One region of the Streptomyces sp. NPDC001507 genome, then DNA from elsewhere that is predicted to be linked to it. Evidence: riboswitches for the same ligand, from Rfam matches in the RefSeq annotation. Region 1 holds a riboswitch; each other region holds the start of a gene.
The links. A riboswitch is a leader RNA that binds a small molecule or an ion and turns the genes downstream of it on or off. The one in region 1 is predicted to bind S-adenosylmethionine.

Region 1 (6,359 bases):
CGAGCAGGACGACCCCGGTCACGAACTCCGGTGTGGCGCCCAGGGCGAGAGTCGTGGAAGTGATCGTCCGGTCCAGCGCCCGGCCGTGGTACAGCCCCGCGATCAGGCCGAGCGTCAGCGCGATCGGCACCAGCAGCACGAACGCGAACACCGCCAGGAACAGCGAGTGCCCGAGCCGCTCCAGGAGCAGCCCGCGCACCGGCACGTGCAGCGTGTACGACGTCCCCCAGTCGCCGGTGACGAAGTGCCCGAGCCAGCTCCCGTACTGGACGACGAGCGGCCGGTCGAGGCCGAGTTCGTGGTTGAGGGCACGCACCGAGCCGTCCGTGGCCTCCCGGCCCAGCACCGTGCGGGCGACGTCGCCGGGCAGCACCTGGGTGGCGAGGAAGACCAGGAGGGAGACCGCCAGCAGGGTGAGGGGGACGGCGGCGAGACGGCGGAGCAGAAACCGGGTCATGGTTCAGACCCGGGAGACGGTGGTGAAGTCGACGTACTGGCTGGGGTGGGCCTGGACGCCGCGGAACCTGCCGCTGTTGTAGGCGCGCGCCGCCCCGCTCCAGTACGCGATGACGATCGGCACGTCCTCGTGCAGGGCCTCGGCGATGATCTCCGCCTGCTTGCGCCGCTCGGCGTCGCTGGTGGCGGCGTCGTAGGCCTCGGCGGCCGCGTCGAGGGCCTTGTTGGCGTACTTGGAGCCGTTCCAGACGCCGTCGCTCTTCACCATGGGGATGATGAACTGGCTCGGCACGGGCCGGCCCGCCCAGCCGACCAGGTTGGCGGTGGTGAACAGCCACGGTGTGTCCTTGGCCTGGTCGCCGCCGTAGAACTCCTTCGAGGAGCGCTGGTCGAGGTCGACGGTGATGCCGACCTCCTTCAACTGGCTCTGGACGGTGACCGCGAAGTCCTTGTTGGGCGGGTCGAAGGTGAGGGTGAAGCGCAGGCTCTTCAGGCCGGCCGCCCTGAGGAGTTCGGTGACCTTCGCCTTGTCCTTGGTGCGCTGCGCGATGTCGGTGGGGGCGGCCGGGAACAGCGGTGCGAACAGGTGGTCGTTGCCGAGGTCGCCGAGTCCGCTGCCCGCGGCCTGGCGCACGGCGGGCCGGTCGAGGCCGTAGGCGACGGCCTGGCGGACCTCCTTGCGGTCGAAGGGCGCCTTGTCGACACGGAGGGTGAGCACGGTGACCCCGGTGCTCCTGACCTTGTCCACGGTGATGCCCCCGCCGTTCCCCAGGGGTTCGACGAGCGCGGGTCTGCTGAGGAACTGCGCGTCGATGTCACCGGACTGGAGGGCGACGAGGTCGGCCTGGTCGTCGGCGTAGAACCTGACGTCCACGCCGTCGAGGTAGGGCCTGGGGCTGTCCCAGTACTTCGGGTTGCGGACGAAGGCGGCGCCGGTGGAGACGTCGTACGACGTGAGGGTGAAGGGGCCCGTGCCGATGCCGTGCTCGGCGAAGTCGCCTGTGTAGTCCGTCTTCAGGATCACCGCGTTGTAGTTGCCGGCCGAGACCAGGTAGGGGAAGTCGGAGAAGGGCCGTTCCAGGGTGAAGACGACGGTCGCGTCGCCCTCGGTGGTCACGCCGCCAGGCTTGAGGACGGTGTCGAACGCGGACAGGGCCGCCGACTTGCTCTTCGGGTCGAGCAGCCGGTCGAAGGACGCCTTCACGGTGGCGGCGTCGAGCTTCGTGCCGTCGGAGAAGGTGACACCCTCGCGCAGGGTGAAGGTCCAGGTGCGGCCGGCCGCGTCCGAGGACCACTTGGTGGCCAGCCGCGGCACCAGCTTGTAGTCCTTGTCGAGCCAGACCAGGTACTCGGCCACCAGCTGGTAGAGGGCGATCGCGGTGCCGTCGTACGCCGTCACCGGGTCGAGGGCGGTGGGCGGTGGCGGGGCGCCCACCCGCAGGGTGCCGCCGCGCCTGGCCGGGCCGGTGGCCGACGCCGTCGTCCCGGCCGACGCGTCGTCCTCGGCGCTCGGCGCGCAGGCCGCGAGCAGGGCGGCCAGGGCACCGCCGCCGGCCAGGGTGAGGAAGCCACGACGGGTACGGGCGGCGGGCAGGACGTCCTGCCAGTGCTGGGGCAGCGCGTCGGCGTCGGATTCAGGCATGGGTTCTCCAGGGAACGACCGGCGGCACGGTACAGCCTGGGGGAGCTGTACGCGGGCGTGTGCGGTGCAGGCAGAAAGGTGCAGGGTGAAGAGAGAAGAGAGGTGAAGGGTGAGGATGCGTGGGGCCGAGGGCCGTCAGAAGGCCGGCGCGGTGCGCTCGGCCGGATGCCTCAGCGCTGCGGACAGACGCACGTGCCGACGCGCAGCAGATCCACGTGGATCCTCCGGGTCAGCGGCGTGTTCGCGGTCACGACTCATTGATAACAGCGCAGTTCGGCGCCAGACAACGCGGGATCTGTTTCAGAATCGAGAAACTCTGCCGCAAAACTCCGCCCGTAGACTTCCGGCATGACCGACTCCCACGGCGCGAGTTCGCGCCGCGCCGCCGGCTGTCGCCGCCACGGTTCCGACGACCACCGGCCGTCTCCGAGGCACGACAGGGGAGTTGCTCGCCATGCAGTCACCGGCGCACACGCGATCCGGAGGGTTTTCGGACCACACACCTGACACCGCTCACTCGTCGATCGACGAGTTGCTGGTCCGCGCCCGCGCCCGCCTGCGGCGGCTGGCGCCGCTGGACGCGGCCCGTGAACTCGCCGACGGCGCGCTGCTGGTGGACGTCCGCGCGGACCTGGTGCGGCGCGCGGAGGGCGAGATCCCGGGTTCGCTCGTCATGGACCGGAACGTGCTGGAGTGGCGGCTGGACCCGTGCAGCGCCTGGCGTATCGAGGAGGCCGTCGACCACTCCCTGCGCGCGATCATCATGTGCTCGCAGGGGTACATGTCGAGCATGGCCGCCGCCGGGCTGCACGATCTCGGACTGCGGAGGGCCACCGACATCGTCGGCGGCTACGAGGCCTGGCGCGCCGCGGGCCTGCCGGTGGTGCCCGGCGGCACGCTGCCCGGGTCCTACGTGGCCGCCGCCCCGTCCCCGATCAGCCTGGATCCGGGTGGGCAGCGCATGCTGGTGGACGGCGCAGCCGTCGCGCTGACCCCGTTGGAGTTCCGGCTGCTGACCGCCCTGTTGCGCGGCAACGGCCGGGTCATCACCCGGGAGGACCTGCGCTCGGGGCTGGGGGAATGGGCGGGCAGCCGCAGCCGCTCGGTCGATCTGCACATCCACCGCATCCGCCGCAAACTGGGCCCGCGTGCCGCGGCTCTGCTGACGACGGAGCGAGGCGTCGGCTTCCGGCTGCGTGCCACCCCGGCACCGGCCGAGAGCGGCTGACGGCGGACCCTCTCGCCCGTTCGCGACCTCCGCGTCAGCCACAGCGCCACGCCGGGCGCGGCCGGCACGGCACTGGCCGCGCCCGTGGGCATGACCGCGGCCAGTGCCTCGAAACCCCCGGAACAGCAGCGCGCCGACGACGACCCTCCGTCCTCGGGGCGAGACCCCGCGCGTGGCGGCGACCGTCCCGGCGACGGTGCCGACGGCCAGCGCGGTGTTCATGAGGCCGAGTCCCCGGAAGCCGACGTCGAAGGCCGAAGACGGTGAACACGAAGACGAGTTCGGGGCGGGACGCCCCGTAGCGCAGCCCCGCCGTGCCCGCGCCGGTCCACGGCGGCCGGGAGGCGGCGGGCGTGGCTGCGCCCGCGGCCGGATCCGTCCCGGCACGTGAGACGGCCCCGTTCTCTCGAACAGGGCGTCACGGTGCGGCATTGACGTACGACAAAATCGATCCGTAGCATCGCCAACGGCATTGAGTGTCAGCGTCATGCCCTGGCTCGCTGACCGGCAACCCTCCCGCGCGGTGGGGTGCTCCAGGTGAAAGCCCGGCGGGATCACCGACGAATTCCCGCAAGCGCGTGGCCCCGTGACCGGGGCCGGAGACGGGGAGGTACGACATGCGGCACAGCGACGACTCTGCTGCCTCCCCCGCCGACGCCACGGCGTACTCCCGGCTCTCGCGCCGGCGCCACATCGATCTGAAGCGCTCGACCAGCTGTCTCTGTCGGGCCTGACCGGCCCGGCTGCCACCGGCTGACGTCCGTCACCGGCCCCGGCCCCTTCGCGCCGCCCTTCGCCCTCGCCACCGGTTCCCGGTGTCGTCCGCATGCCAATCCTCTGTCTGCACAGCGCATCCCCGGCGGGAGTCGATCCGCCAGGGCCGCACACACCGTCATGCCTGCGCACATGCGTGCGCGGTCGTGCCCCGGTGACACGAGTAGGAGAAAGCCCTCCGTGACTGCACTTCCGGTTTTCAGACCTTCCCGATGGGCGCCCCTGGCCGCGCTCCTGACCACCAGCGTCCTGCTGACCGCGTGCGGTTCGGGCGACGACGGCTCCGGCGGCGGAGGCGGCCAGGCGAAGTCCGGCGGCACCCTGACCTTCGCGGTGGGATCCGACGCCGGCTGCGTGGACCCGCAGCAGGTCGGCAGCAACGACACCATCTACTCGGTGCGCCAGATCGTGGACTCCCTCACCGACCAGGACCCGAAGACCGGCAAGATCGTGCCGTGGCTGGCCAAGAGCTGGGACATCAGCGCCGACGCGACGACGTTCACGTTCCACCTGCGGCCGGGCGTCACCTTCAGCGACGGGTCGAAGCTGACCGCGCAGGTGGTCAAGGACAACTTCGACGCGGTGCCGGACCTCGGCGCCCTGGGCACCCTCGCCGAGGGCTACCTGAGCGGCGTCAAGAGCACCACCGTGGTCGACCCGCTCACCGTCAAGGTGACCTTCAAGCAGCCCAACGCCCAGTTCCTCCAGGCGACTTCGACCCACTCACTGGGTATCGAGTCCTCGGCGAGCGTCAAGAAGAGCCCGCAGCACAAGTGCAGCGACGGGGTGGTCGGGTCCGGGCCGTTCGTGCTCAAGCAGTACGTGCAGAACCAGTCGGTCACCCTGGGCAGGCGCACCGGGTACGACTGGGGTTCCTCGCTGTGGTCGAAGAAGGGCGAGGCCTACCTGGACAAGCTGGTGTTCAAGGTCGTGCCCGAGGCAGGGGTGCGGGCCGGCAGTCTCCAGTCCGGGCAGGTGGACGCGATCAGCAGCGTCGGCAAGGCCAACGAGGCGGCGCTCAAGGGCGGCCAGGTCACCCTCCAGAGCCGGGCCAACCCCGGTGTGGTGTTCGGCCTCGGGCTGAACAACTCCCGGCCCCTGCTGAAGGACGCGAAAGTCCGGCAGGCGATCTCGGCCGCCGTCGACCGGAAACAGATCGCCGACACCGTCTACCCGACCGGCACCCAGCCGGCGACCAGCATCCTGGCGCACACCACGCCCGACTACACGGACCTCTCCTCGGACCTCGCGCTCGACACGGCCAAGGCGAAGTCGCTGCTGGATGCGGCCGGTTGGAAGGCGGGCAGCGACGGCATCCGCACCAAGGACGGCAAGAGGCTGACCCTGACCATCAGCTGGTTCCCCAACGCGGCCACCAACCAGCCCGCGCTGGAGCTGGTCCAGCAGCAGCTCAAGTCGGTGGGGATCGACGTGGTGCTCAAGCAGCTGCCGGTCACCCAGTTCGCCACCACGATCCAGTCCGGTGACTTCGACGTGGTGTGGGGGAACACGACCCGCGCCGACCCCGACATCCTGCGCAGCTCCTTCTCCACCCGGCTCGGCAACTTCTACCACCTGCCGTCCGGTTCGCTGGACACGGCGCTGTCCGCGCAGGCCGCGACCACGGACACCGCGAAGCGCAAGCAGCTGGTGGCTCAGGCGCAGAAGCTGATCGTGCAGAACGCGTACAACGTGCCGGTGGTGGAGCTCCAGACCCAGCTCGGCGTCTCGAAGAAGGTGCACGACCTGGCATTCGACTCCGGCAGCCGCATCCAGCTGCACGACACCTGGATCGGGTAGCGCATGCGCCGCTATGTGATCAAACGGCTGGCGCAGGCGGTCGGGGTGCTGTGGGCGGCCTACACGGTGTCCTTCCTGGTCCTGGACTTCCTGCCCGGTGACCCGGTGTCCGCGATGGCGGGTGCCGGGATGGACACGGGACAGGTCGACCCGGCCCAACTCGCCAGACTGCGGCACGAGTACGGCTTCGACAAGCCGGTGCTGCTGCAGTACGCGGAGTATCTGGGCCGGGCGGTGCGCGGGGACTTCGGCGACGCGGTCTCCACCGGCCGCCCGGTGACCTCCACCCTGGCCGACGCGCTGCCGCAGACGCTCCAGCTGACCGGTGCGGCGCTGGTGCTGGCGGTGGTCCTCGGCGGCGGTCTAGCGGTGGTGGCGACCTACACCTCGCGGCGGTGGCTGCGGCAGTTGCTGCTGTCGCTGCCCCCGCTGGGGGTGTCGGTCCCGACGTTCTGGGTG
Region 2 (6,359 bases), on a different contig from region 1:
CTCGGCGACTTCGACGAGCCCGTCGGTCCTGCCTTCTGGGAGCGCGGATGAGCACTACAGAGAACACCGAGTCCCGCGAGCGCGGGAAGGCACCGGCCGGCGAGCGCGTCGCCGACTGGGCCGACGGACGGCTCGGGATCTACTCCCTGGCCAAGTCCAACATGCGCAAGATCTTCCCCGACCACTGGTCGTTCATGTTGGGCGAAGTGTGCATGTACAGCTTCATCATCATCATCCTGACGGGTGTGTACCTGACGCTGTTCTTCCACCCCTCGATGAACGAGGTGGTGTACCACGGCAGCTACGTCCCGCTCCAGGGACAGATGATGTCCGAGGCGTTCAACTCGACCCTGCACATCTCCTTCGACGTGCGCGGTGGCCTGCTCATCCGGCAGATCCACCACTGGGCCGCGCTGATCTTCCTCGCCGGCATGTTCGTGCACATGATGCGCGTGTTCTTCACCGGCGCGTTCCGCAAGCCGCGTGAGATCAACTGGCTGTTCGGCTTCCTGCTGTTCGTCCTGGGCATGTTCACCGGCTTCACCGGTTACTCGCTCCCGGACGACCTGCTCTCCGGCACCGGTGTCCGCTTCACCGAGGGCGCCATCCTGTCGATGCCGATCGTCGGCACGTACATCTCGTACTTCCTCTTCGGCGGCGAGTTCCCCGGCCACGACTTCGTGGGGCGGTTCTACTCGATCCACATCCTGCTGCTGCCGGGCATCATGCTCGGCCTGATGGTGGGCCACCTGATCCTGGTCTTCTACCACAAGCACACGCAGTTCGCGGGCCCCGGAAAGACCGAGAAGAACGTCGTCGGCATGCCGCTGCTGCCGGTCTACATGGCCAAGGCCGGAGGCTTCTTCTTCCTGGTCTTCGGTGTCATCGCGGCCATCGCGGCGACCACCCAGATCAACCCGATCTGGGCCATGGGCCCCTACCGTCCGGACCAGGTGTCCACCGGCGCCCAGCCCGACTGGTACATGGGCTTCGCCGAGGGCCTGATCCGCTACATGCCCGGCTGGGAGATCAACTTCTGGGGCCACACCCTGGTCCTGGGCGTCTTCATCCCGCTGGTCCTGTTCGGTCTGGTCCTGGGCGCGATCGCGGTCTACCCGTTCATCGAGTCCTGGGTCACCGGTGACAAGAGCGAGCACCACATCCTGGACCGGCCGCGCAACGCCCCGACCCGTACCGGGTTCGGTGTCGCCTGGGTGACCGTGTACATGGTGGGCCTGATCGGTGGTGGCAACGACCTCATCGCCACCCACTTCCACCTGTCGATCAACGACGTGACCTGGTTCGTCCGGATCTTCTTCTTCGCCGGACCGGTGATCGCGTTCATCGTGACCAAGCGCATCTGCCTCGGCCTGCAGCGCCGGGACCGCGACAAGGTGCTGCACGGTCGCGAGACCGGCATCATCAAGCGGCTGCCGCACGGTGAGTTCATCGAGGTCCACGAGCCGCTCTCGCAGGAGCAGCTGCACACCCTCACGGCGCACCACCAGTACGAGCCGGCCCAGGTCGGCCCGGCGGTCGACGAGAACGGTGTCGAGCGCAAGATCAAGGGCTCCGAGAAGCTCCGCGCCAAGCTGAGCAACGCCTACTACGGCGAGGACAACCAGATCCCGAAGCCGACTGTCGAGGAGTACAAGGAGATCACGAGCGGCCACGGCCACCACTGATCGACCGCGTCGCCACGCCACGGCGAAGGGCCCCCGTCCGGGGTACGGACGGGGGCCCTTCGCCGTGCTCGGAGCTGGATAGGGTAGCCCTGAGAACCCCTGTTGCCCGTACGACGATCAGGAGCGGCTTTATGAGCGCTGTGACCCCCGCTGGAGGCGACACCGCGGCGGGCCGTTCCTGGCCCGGGGTACTGAACGCGCTGCTGTACGGACAGGACCAGAGCTCCGACGCGACGGCCTGGGCGATGGACCAGATCATGCGCGGCCAGGCCACCGACGCCCAGATCGCGGGCTTCGTCGTGGCCCTGCGGGCCAAGGGCGAGACGGTCGACGAGATCAACGGCCTGGTCCGCACCATGTACGCGCACGCCAACGTCATCGAGGTACCGGGCCGCACCGTCGACATCGTCGGCACCGGCGGCGACGGCGCGAAGACGGTGAACATCTCCACGATGTCGGCGCTCGTGGTGGCCGGCACGGGCGCGAAGGTCGTCAAGCACGGCAACCGGGCCGCGTCCTCCGCGTCCGGGGCCTCTGACGTCCTGGAGAAGCTCGGCGTCAACCTCGACCTGACCCCGCAGCGGGTCGCCGAGGTCGCCGAGGAGGCCGGCATCACCTTCTGCTTCGCGATCAAGTTCCACCCGGCGCTGCGGCACGCGGGCGCGGCGCGCGGCCAGCTGGGCATCCGCACGGTCTTCAACATCCTCGGCCCGCTGACCAACCCCGCGCGGGTGCGGGCGCAGGCGGTCGGCGTGGCCGACCCCCGCATGGCCCCCGTCGTCGCGGGCGTCTTCGCCGAACGCGGCCACTCCTCCCTCGTCTTCCGCGGCGACGACGGCCTCGACGAACTGACGACGACCGCCACGTCCCGCGTCTGGATCGTCCGCGACGGCAAGGTGACCGAGGAGACCTTCGACCCCCGTGACGTCGGCATCGACCTGGTCCCCGTGGAGGCGCTGCGGGGCGGCGACCCGTCGTACAACGCGGAGGTCGCCCGCAGGCTGCTGGACGGCGAGCAGGGCCCGGTGCGGGACGCGGTGCTGCTGAACTCCGCGGCGGCCCTGGTGGCCCTCGACCCGGCCGCCGGGACCCTGGCCGAGCAGCTCCGCGCCGGCATGGCCAGGGCGGCCGAGTCGATCGACTCGGGTGCGGCCAAGCGGGTCCTGGAGCGCTGGGCGGCGGCGACGAACAAGTAGGGGGCCGGTCCAGCCGGCCGAGGTGGAGTCCGGCACCGCCGGGCTCCACCGTCGCGGCTGATCGCCGTGACGGCTGATCGCCGTTGCGGCGGAAAGAGGATTTCGGCACCGGCGCCGATGCCAAGGGACCGGCCTCGGCCCCTGGCGGTGTCCCGTCATCCGGACAGGAGTTGCGCGGCTGCGATCACTTCACCTACGTTTCTTCCCAGGTCATGAGTGACAGTCATGAGGCCCCGGCCGACTGTCCGGCAACCCTCCGTCCGTGGCGGGGTGCCCCGGGTGAAGACCAGGCCGCAGGCAGCGAGGTCTGCGGCAAGCGCGGACCCCTCGTACACCAGGGGTCCTGGTCGTCGAGGAGTCTCCCGTGAGCAAGCGAATGCGATAGGGCCGCAGAGCCCCGCCTCCGCATCCCCCTTTTCCCCTGCCGCTGCTTGAGCGCATCCGCTCGCACGGCGGATCTCACCTGCTCACACGGGAGTTCACCCATGTCCGTCTCCACCGCTGCCGCCGCCCAGTCCGTTTGTGCCCCGCTGCCCGTTCTGGGGCGGGATGTCACCGTCCCGCTCGTCACCGGCGGCGAGGTCACCTACGCCGCCCTCGACTACGCGGCCAGCGCCCCCGCCCTCCAGCGGGTCTGGGACGACGTCGCCGCCTACGCGCCTTACTACGGCAGCGTCCACCGCGGCGCCGGCTACCTCTCCCAGCTCTCCACCGACCTCTTCGAGAACGCCCGCCGGACCGTCGCCGAGTTCCTCGACTGCCGCCCCGACGACCAGCTGGTCTTCACCCGCTCGACGACGGACTCCCTGAACCTGCTGGCCCGTGCCCTCCCCGCCGGCTGCCAGGTCTTCGTCTTCGAGACCGAGCACCACGCCTCCCTGCTGCCCTGGCAGGACGCCCGCGTCACCTACCTCGACGCCCCCCGCACCCCGCGCCAGGCCGTCGAGACCCTGGAACGCGCCCTCGCCGACCGCGACCCGTACGGCCCGGCCCTGGTCTGCGTCACCGGTGCCTCCAACGTCACCGGCGAGCTGTGGCCCGTCCGGGAGCTCGCGGCCGCAGCGCACGCGCACGGCGCCCGGATCGTCCTGGACGCCGCCCAGCTGGCCCCGCACCACCCCGTCTCCGTCCGCGACCTGGACGTCGACTGGGTCGCCTTCTCCGGCCACAAGCTGTACGCCCCCTTCGGCTCCGGCGTCCTGGCCGGCCGCGCCGACTGGCTGCAGGCCGCCGAGCCCTACCTCGCGGGCGGCGGCGCCAGCCGCAAGGTCACCCGGCGCGAGGACGGGGGAGTGGCCGTGGAGTGGCACGAGAGCGCCGCGCGGCACGAGGCGGGGTCGCCCAACGTCATCGGTGCCTACTCCATCGCCGCCGCCTGCAAGGCGCTCACCGAGGCGGGCTTCGACACGCTGGTCGCCCGCGAGCGGTACCTGATCGAGAAGGTGCGGGCGGGGCTGGCCGAGGTCCCCGAGGTCCGGGTCCTCTCGCTCTTCGGCGACGACGCCCCCCGCGTCGGCGTGATCAGCTTCGTGGTGGACGGCTGGAACAGCTCCCACTTCGCCGCCGCCCTCTCCGCCGAGTACGGCATCGGCGTCCGCGACGGCCTCTTCTGCGCCCACCCGCTGGTCAGGACCCTGCTGGGCTCCGACCCCCAGACCCAGGGCGAGTGCGGGGCGCCGGAGGCGGCACCGGGCGAGAAGTCCCTCAACGCCATCCGGGTGAGCTTCGGGGCGGGGACGCCGGACGAGCACGTGGAGCGCTTCGTGAACGCGGTACGGGAACTGGTGACCGACGGCGCGAAGTGGGCGTACCGCACGGAGGACGGCCGCTGCGTCCCGGCGGTGGGCTGACTTACCTGTTTTCAGGGGCGCGGGGAACTGCGCGACCAGCCACGACGGACCCGCGGGGGGCCACGGCGCTTCGTGCCCGGCTGCCGGCCGGTGGGGGCTGGTCGCGCAGTTCCTCCCCCAGCCTTCGGCCGGGGGTACCCCCAGCGCCCCTTACGGGGCGCTCAGCTGTCCAGGCCGATCGCGAACGCCGCCTCCAGGTCGTGCTGGGAGTACGTGCGGAACGCGACGTGCGTGTCCGTGCCCTCCACGCCCTGGATCTTGCTGATGCGGCCCGGGATCACCTCCGCCAGATCCTCGTGCTCGCGCACCCGGACCATGGCGATCAGGTCGTACGTACCGGTGACGGAGAAGACCTCGCTGACGCTCTCCAGCGCGGCGATCTGTTCCGCGATCTCGGGGATCCGGTCCACGCTGGTCTTGATGAGGACGATCGCGGTGATCACGGCTGGTTCTCTCCCTCGGGTGCCGGAGCTGGGGCGACCTTCACTTTAGTGGTACGGCCGTACCGCACCCACGCGTAGCCGAACCCGAGTCCGAACCCGACCAGGTGCGCGAGGTAGGCCACGCCGGGACCGGAGGGGGCCTGGTCGAGGGCCAGCCACTGGAGGGCCGCCCAGAACGGGAGGACGACCCAGGCCGGGAACCGGAGCGGAAGGAAGAAGAGGAAGGGGAGGAGACTGGTCACGCGGGCGCTGGGGAACAGGTACAGGAACGCTCCGAGGACCGCCGAGATCGCCCCGGACGCACCCACCAGCGACTGCGGGGACGTGGCGTTGGCGACCGCGTAGCCGAGCAGCGCGAGATAGCCGCAGCAGACGTAGAAGAGAGTGAACTCCACGCGGCCCATCCGTTCCTCGGTCATCGCCCCGAAGACGAAGAGGAAGAGCATGTTGCCGAGCAGGTGCACCCAGCTGCCGTGGATGAACAGCGCCGTGGCCGGGGTCAGCGCCTCCCGCGCCGGACCGTCGAACAGGTCGGCGGGGACCACCCCCCAGTGCCGGAAATACGCCCGCTGCGCGGCCGCGAGGGCCTCTCCGGTGCCGTAGGAGGGGGTGAAGCCGGAGGCGGGGCCGAGCACGAAGATCAGGCAGCACACGGCGATCAGGGTGTACGTCATGGGTGCGGACGTGCCCCGCAGGCTCCGCAGGGTCCGGGCCGCCGTGGTGTTCCAGTTGCCGATCATGGACATAGAGCATGGCGTAACGGGACGCACTGGTGCAGATCGCCTCGCCGCCGCGGACAGGGCGGCGTCGAGTACCCGCCAGGCCGTAGGGTTACGAGCCACACGCGTCGGGACGGCGCGTCACGGACACTAGAAGGAAGCGAACAAGCCACGATGACGGTTCCCCTGCCGACCGCCACGACGCGGTGGCGCTGCACCCTCTGCGGCAACCTCACGCGCTTCGACGTGACCCGCTCGTCGAAGGTGGTCGAGTACGTCCACCTCGACCTGGCCGGTGAGCCCAAGGTCGAGGAGCGCGAGGTGGTCAGTGAGACCATCGAGTCGGTGCGCTGCCGCTGGTGCAACGCGGTGGACCAGGTGGAACTCGTGGACAGGCCGGGCGCCGACTCCTGATGCCGGGAGCCGGCCCCGTACAGGTGATGGGGTGTGACGGATGGTGGAGACC
Region 3 (6,359 bases), 710 kb from region 1:
GAGGCGACCGTACGGGTCGCGGCGACCCCCAGGACCTCCTCCTCGGTCGGCTGCCGGGGTGCGTTGCGGGTGACCGCGTCCGCGAGGGCGGCGGCGACCGGCCGCGGCAGCTCCGGGCGGGCGCCCAGCTCGCGCAGGGGCTGCCTGATGCCGAGGACACCGGAGATCTAGCGGACGGCACCGATCGCGGCGCGGGCCCAGCCGCCGTCGGCGGGCGGGGCGAGCCGTGCCCGATGCCGTGCACCAGGCCGAGCCCGGAGACGGTCAGGGCCCGTCAGGTCGGCGCCGAGCATCGGCCCCGCCCGTGCCTCCAGGTCCGAGCCGTCGGCGTGGGCGACGGGCAGCCGGCGCCCGACCATCGCCACCGCCTGCGTCGCGTACGCCACCGGGTCCGCTTGGCGCCCCGCACGGGACCGCCGGCCTAGTCGAACTGGCTCGGCAGCGGTGCCGGGGTCTTGCCGGACAGTACGTCCTTGAGGCGCTTGGCGCCGTTCTGCACGGCCAGGGCGGTGCTGTCGTGGTCGACGCCCGAGAGGCCGCCATTGGTGACCGCGGCCCCGGAGGCGCCGACGCGCAGCACCGCGACGTCGAGGGTGGTCGTGGCGGGCTGCCCGTTCGAGGTGCCCTGGACGGTGACCGTGAGCGCCGCCAGGTTGTCGCCCGCCTTGGGCGGTTCCTTGTACTCGACGACCTGGACGGTCCGCTTGCTGCCGTCCGAGGCGGTGGCCGAGAACTGGTTGCACTCGCTGGGGAGCTTCTTCAGCCACTTGATGGTGGCGTCCATGGTCGGCTGGCCGTAGTCGCCGACCTGGTACAGCAGCCGGGAGTCCTCCGAGGTGAAGCCGCGCAGCCCGGAGGCGCCGGTGGCGCGGCCCAGCAGGGTGTCGGAGTAGAGGCTGTCCAGCAGCCGCTGGCAGTCGGCGGCGTCGGACTTGGCGTTGAGGAACTGGGCGACGTCGACCTTCCCGACCAGCATCTGGTTGCGCCAGGTGGCCGCGTCGTTGGCCAGCTGCCAGTCGTCCTCGATGTCGGCCGGCGTGATCAGCGCGGCCTGCGCCCCGGGGCCGGTGAGGGTGGGGGTGCGCGACGGGGCCGGGGAGCGCTCGGCGGCGGGGGAGACGGCCGCGGCCTCGGGGGAGCCGCTGCCGTCCGAACAGGCCGCCGTGGCGAGCAGGGTCCCCGCCGCCAGGGCCGTGGCGAGCACACGCGCGGGTCGGGACGGACGGGTCATCGCGACTGCCTCCTCGGGGACGCGGTACGTCACTGGGCGGGCGGCGCCGATGCGCCCTTCCGCCGGACGACGCCGGACGACGCCGGACGACGTCGCTGCGTCCCTCCACGCCACCACCGGCCGCGGGCGCCGACCACCCGCACGTGCCATTCGGGTGAGCGTCGTGATCAGGCCGCCGTGACCCGCACCCGCCGGCTGCCGCAGCGCGGGCACACCGCGTCCGTGAGCGGCGACGGCACGGCCCGGCCGGCCTCGTCGACGTACTCCAGGGTGCTCTGCAGCTCCGGATCGGCGACCGGGTCGGTGAAGAACACCGCCTGGAAGACGGCCTCCCAGCCGTGGCCGCACCGCCCACAGCGGAACGCGAACGTCTCGCGCACGGCGCCCGGCACCGGCCCGGGACCCGGGGACTCGGTCATCGGCTCCGGCTCCTGTCACTCGGCCTCCGCCACCAGCGCACCGCCCCGCCCGCCCGGCGGCAAGTCGGGGCCGGGTGTCCCAGGCGTGGACGCCCCCTTGACGCGGGGCGGAGGCCGATCGACACTCCAGATGGAAATCCTAGTGAAAAGGTAGGGAAAGATGGGTCGCCTGCGCACGCTCACCGGCAGACAGCGCCGCGAGAGCCCTGCGCCCTGGACGGCCCCCCTGCTCACCTCCCGCCGCCACCTCGACCTGCTGCGGATGTGCGGCGCCACCGGCCGCAGAGGCTGAGCGCCCGACCCCGGCCGTACGGGCCGGGTGCCCGACCCCGGCCGTACGAGCCGGGCGCCCGTCCGCAAGGACTCACCGGAACCCGCCGAGAACCCACCGACGAACGCTTCGGCCGCGCGTACCTCCGCGCGCCCGCCCGCCCCGGGGAGACGCATGTCCATCACTCCACTCGCCGCCCTGCCGTCCGTCCGTACCGCCCCCGCCTTCCGGGGCCGCATCGGCCGGGACGCCCGCAGCGGTCACTACGCCGTGCCGCGCCGCTACCGGCTGCACCTCTCCACCGCCTGTCCGGACGGCCTGCGCATCGCCGTCGGCCACAGTCTGCTGGCCCTGGACGACTGTTGTCCGGTCACCTACCTGCCCGCCGTCCCGGACTGTCCGGACGGCAGCCACGCGGTGCTGCGCCCGCTGTACGAGGCCAGCGCGCACCACTACGCGGGCCCGGCCCTCGCGCCGGTGTTCAGCGACGGCTGGTCCGGCCGTATCGTCAGCACCCACAGCCGGGACATCCTGCGCGACCTGGACCAGCACTTCGGTGACGGTGGCGCCCGGCTCTACCCGTGTGAGGCCGAGGCCGAGATCGAGGCCGTCGAGCGGCTGTGCGCCGAGGACATCGAGCAGGCCGCACAGCGGGCCGGGCGCGCGGGCGGCGACCCCGAGGCGCTGGAGGTGCTGCTCGCGGCCCTGGACGAACTGGAGCGCCGGCTGACCGGGGTGGAGTTCCTGGTCGGCGGTCAACTCACGGCCGCGGACGTCGAGGTGTGGGTGACTCTGGTGCAACTCGACACCGTGCACCGCAACCACCTCGACGCCGCCGCCGTGCACGCCATCGCCGGCCACCCGGTGCTGTGGGCCTACGCCCGCCGGCTGGCCGCCCACCCGGCCTTCGGCACCCACCTCGACCTGGACGGCATCGCCCGCCGCCACCACGGCCGTTGCCAGGGCCTGGAAGCCGCCGGCGCGGCCGTCCAGATCCTGGACTGGGCGGGCCACGCGGCGGACGCACCCCGCGGTCCGCGCAGGTGAGAGAGGCTCGAACCGTTTCGCCAGTCGGACAGGCGTTGACATTCGTTCGGGCAACTGCGTTACTTACGGACCAGAACGGTCATGAGCGTCAGCGTCAAGCCCTGGCTTGCTGACCGGCAACCCTCGCACCGCGGTGGGGTGCCCCAGGTGACGACCGGACCGACGACGTTTCGGCAAGCGACGAATCGGTAAGCGCGAGTGCCCTCCGGGGCCGGCACGACAGTGACAGGTGACGGACATGTACGCAGCCTCCAGGACGGCCCAGCGCCGCGCCGAGGGCTGCGTACGCCCGTACCCGAGCCCGCTCGTCGCCGACCGAGCCGTCGACCTGCTCCGTGTCAACAGCGCCCTGTGTAGCGCGTGTACCGCACCGGGCTGTGCCCGCTGTCGGGTCTGACCAGGCCTTTCCGCCGGTTCCCCGCAGCCTCGCACCCCAGCGTCCCCGTCGAAACACCGGCCGTCCGGTGTGCCGCCGTCCGCCCAGCCCCGTGCCCCGCGCGCCCCCGCGCACCGGCGCCGTGCCCGAACACGGACCGGTGCGCGGCCCCCGCCGTGGGACACGTGGGTGTCCGACTCCGCCGGAGCCCGCCATGAGTGAACCCCCAGGCGCCACGATCGCCGCCCCCGAGGCACCGCCCGCAGCCGACGAGCCGTCACCACCCCTCGCCGCACAGCGCGTTCAGCCGCTGCGCAGGCCCGGACGGTGGATCGCCACCGCCGTCGTCCTGGTCCTGGCCGCCCAGTTCGTGCACGGACTGGTGACCAACCCCTTCTACCAGTGGGACCGCTGGGGCTACTGGTTCCTGCGGCCGACCATCCTCGACGGACTGGTCATCACCCTCGAAGTCACCGCCTACAGCGCGGTGCTGGGCCTGCTCGGCGGCATCCTTCTCGCCCTGGCCCGGCTCTCGAAGAGCCCCGTGCTGCGCGCGGTCAGCTGGACCTACGTATGGGCGCTGCGGTCCATACCGCTCATCGTGGTCCTGCTCTTCCTCTACAACTTCAGCGCCCTGTACAAGACGTTGAGCATCGGCGTCCCCTTCGGGCCCGCCTTCTTCTCCTTCGACGAGTCGAAGCTCGCCACCGACATGGTCGTCGCCGTCATCGGCCTCAGCCTCAACGAGGCCGCCTACGCGGCCGAGGTGGTCCGCGGCGGCATCCTCTCCGTGGACCAGGGCCAGCACGAGGCGGCCGCCGCACTCGGTCTGCCCAAGGGCTACCAGTTCCGGAGGATCGTTTTCCCGCAGGCGCTCAGGTCCATCACCCCGAACTACGTCAACCAGCTGATCGGCCTGGTCAAGAGCACCTCGCTGGTCTTCTACGTCTCGCTGCTCGACCTGTTCGGCACCGCCCAGAGCATGGGCTCCACCTACCCCGGCGACATCGTGCCGCTGCTCCTCGTGGTGACCGTCTGGTACCTGATCCTGACCAGCGTCGTCTCCGTGATCCAGTTCTACGTGGAGCGGTACTACGCCCGTGGCGCCACCCGCGCGCTGCCCCCGACCCCCCTGCAGAAACTGCGCGCCGGCCTCACCGAACTGCGTGCCCGCATCCGCCGGGAGGCCGCGGTATGACCATCACCGACAGCGTGGAGACGGCCCCCGCCGCCCTGGAGATCCACGGCGTCCACAAGTGGTACGGCACCCACCGCGTCCTGGACGGCATCGACCTGACCATCCGCCCCGGCGAGGTCACCGTCGTCCTCGGCCCGTCCGGCTCCGGCAAGTCCACCCTCCTCAGGGTCATCAACCACCTGGAGAAGCCCGAGCGCGGCCACGTCAGCATCAACGGCGAGCCGATCGGCGTGAAGCGGCACGGCGAGCGGCTGAAGGAACTGAGCGAGCGCGCCATCCTGGCCCAGCGCGGCCGGATCGGCTTCGTCTTCCAGAACTTCAACCTCTTCCCGCACCTGACCGTGCTGGACAACGTGGCCGCCGCCCCGGTCGCCACCGGAAAGCTCGGCAAGCCCGAGGCCCAGGCCCTGGCCAAGGAGCTCCTGGAACGGGTCGGCCTCGGCGAGCGCATCGGCGCCTACCCGCGTCAGCTCTCCGGCGGCCAGCAGCAGCGCGTCGCCATCGCCCGCGCGCTCGCCCTGCGCCCCGGCGTGATCCTCTTCGACGAGCCCACCTCGGCCCTGGACCCCGAACTCGTCGGTGAGGTCCTCGCCGTCATCAAGGACCTGGCGACCAGCGGCACCACCCTCGTCATCGTCACCCACGAGATCGGCTTCGCCCGCGAGATCGCCGACCGGGTCGTCTTCATCGACGGCGGCCGGATCGTCGAGCAGGGCCCGCCCTCCGAGGTCCTCGACAACCCGCAGCACGAGCGGACCAGGGACTTCCTCAGCAAGGTCCTCTGAACCGCCGTACCCCCAGACCTCCCCCCACGCCTCTCTCACTCGCACCCAGTCACAAAGGACGACCATGCCTGCCCACTTCACCCGACGCAGCCTGATCAGAGGCATCTCCGCGGCGACCGTCGCCGCCTCCCTCGCCACCGGGCTCGCCGCCTGCGGGGGCGACAGCGACGCGGCCACCACCGCCTCCGCCGCGAAGACCGGCGAGGTCGTCATCGGCCAGGTCTCCAACGGCGCCGCCACCCAGACCGCGATCAAGGTCTCCGAGGTCAAGTCCATCAGCGCCGAACTGCCCGACTCCGTCAAGAAGAGCGGCAAGCTCGTCATCGGCGAGGGCGCCCTGCCCGCCGGGTTCCCGCCGCTGGCCTTCGTGGGCAGCGACCAGAAGACCCTCACCGGCTCCGAGCCCGACCTCGGCCGCCTGGTCGCCGCGGTCTTCGGCCTCAAGCCCGAGATCCAGAACGCCACCTGGGAGAACATGTTCGTCGGCATCGACAGCGGCAAGGTCGACGTGGCCTTCTCCAACGTCACCGACACCGAGGAGCGCAAGAAGAAGTACGAGTTCGCCTCCTACCGCCAGGACAACCTCGCCTTCACCGTGCCGAAGAAGAGCACCTGGAACTTCGACGGCAACTACGAGAACCTCGCCGGCAAGACGGTCTCCGTGAGTGCCGGCACCAACCAGGAGAAGATCCTCCTGGAGTGGAAGAAGAAGCTGGAGAGCGAGGGCAAGAAGCTCACCGTCAAGTACTTCCAGGACAGCAACAGCGTCTACCTGGCCCTGTCCAGCGGCAAGATCGACGCCTACCTCGGCCCCAACCCCGGCATCGCGTACCACAACAAGCAGACCGCGAACACGCCGAACGCCACCCGCACCGCGGGCACCTACTCCGGCGCGGGCGCCAGCCTCCAGGGCCTGATCGCGGCCACCGCCAAGAAGGACAGCGGCCTCGCCAAGCCCCTCGCGGACGCCATCAACTACCTGATCAAGAACGGTCAGTACGCCGAGTGGCTCAAGGCCTACAACCTCTCCAA

Region 2: linked by a shared signal. The riboswitch ahead of ACFY0K_RS08355 (aminotransferase class V-fold PLP-dependent enzyme) and the one ahead of ACFY0K_RS03895 (putative leader peptide) in region 1 are both predicted to bind S-adenosylmethionine.
Region 3: linked by a shared signal. The riboswitch ahead of ACFY0K_RS00715 (amino acid ABC transporter permease) and the one ahead of ACFY0K_RS03895 (putative leader peptide) in region 1 are both predicted to bind S-adenosylmethionine.

What each region holds. Positions count from the first base shown of each region.
Region 1 is NZ_JBIAVV010000001.1:843,501-849,859, reverse strand. Features, by position in the region: gene ACFY0K_RS03915 (ABC transporter permease) at 1-457, opposite strand, end outside; gene ACFY0K_RS03910 (ABC transporter substrate-binding protein) at 461-2,098, opposite strand; gene ACFY0K_RS03905 (putative leader peptide) at 2,269-2,349, opposite strand; gene ACFY0K_RS03900 (winged helix-turn-helix domain-containing protein) at 2,553-3,326, shown strand; SAM riboswitch class IV at 3,795-3,909, shown strand; gene ACFY0K_RS03895 (putative leader peptide) at 3,944-4,060, shown strand; gene ACFY0K_RS03890 (ABC transporter substrate-binding protein) at 4,281-5,900, shown strand; gene ACFY0K_RS03885 (ABC transporter permease) at 5,904-6,359, shown strand, end outside.
Region 2 is NZ_JBIAVV010000002.1:485,107-491,465, forward strand. Features, by position in the region: gene ACFY0K_RS08340 (Rieske 2Fe-2S domain-containing protein) at 1-51, shown strand, start outside; gene ACFY0K_RS08345 (cytochrome bc complex cytochrome b subunit) at 48-1,685, shown strand; gene trpD (anthranilate phosphoribosyltransferase) at 1,817-2,881, shown strand; SAM riboswitch class IV at 3,090-3,206, shown strand; gene ACFY0K_RS08355 (aminotransferase class V-fold PLP-dependent enzyme) at 3,367-4,731, shown strand; gene ACFY0K_RS08360 (Lrp/AsnC family transcriptional regulator) at 4,893-5,174, opposite strand; gene ACFY0K_RS08365 (rhomboid family intramembrane serine protease) at 5,171-5,914, opposite strand; gene ACFY0K_RS08370 (hypothetical protein) at 6,068-6,307, shown strand; gene ACFY0K_RS08375 (NYN domain-containing protein) at 6,348-6,359, shown strand, end outside.
Region 3 is NZ_JBIAVV010000001.1:133,792-140,150, forward strand. Features, by position in the region: gene ACFY0K_RS00690 (hypothetical protein) at 168-386, opposite strand; gene ACFY0K_RS00695 (hypothetical protein) at 422-1,231, opposite strand; gene ACFY0K_RS00700 (hypothetical protein) at 1,399-1,650, opposite strand; gene ACFY0K_RS00705 (hypothetical protein) at 1,811-1,942, shown strand; gene ACFY0K_RS00710 (glutathione S-transferase C-terminal domain-containing protein) at 2,096-2,968, shown strand; SAM riboswitch class IV at 3,046-3,169, shown strand; gene ACFY0K_RS00715 (amino acid ABC transporter permease) at 3,559-4,542, shown strand; gene ACFY0K_RS00720 (amino acid ABC transporter ATP-binding protein) at 4,539-5,327, shown strand; gene ACFY0K_RS00725 (ABC transporter substrate-binding protein) at 5,392-6,359, shown strand, end outside.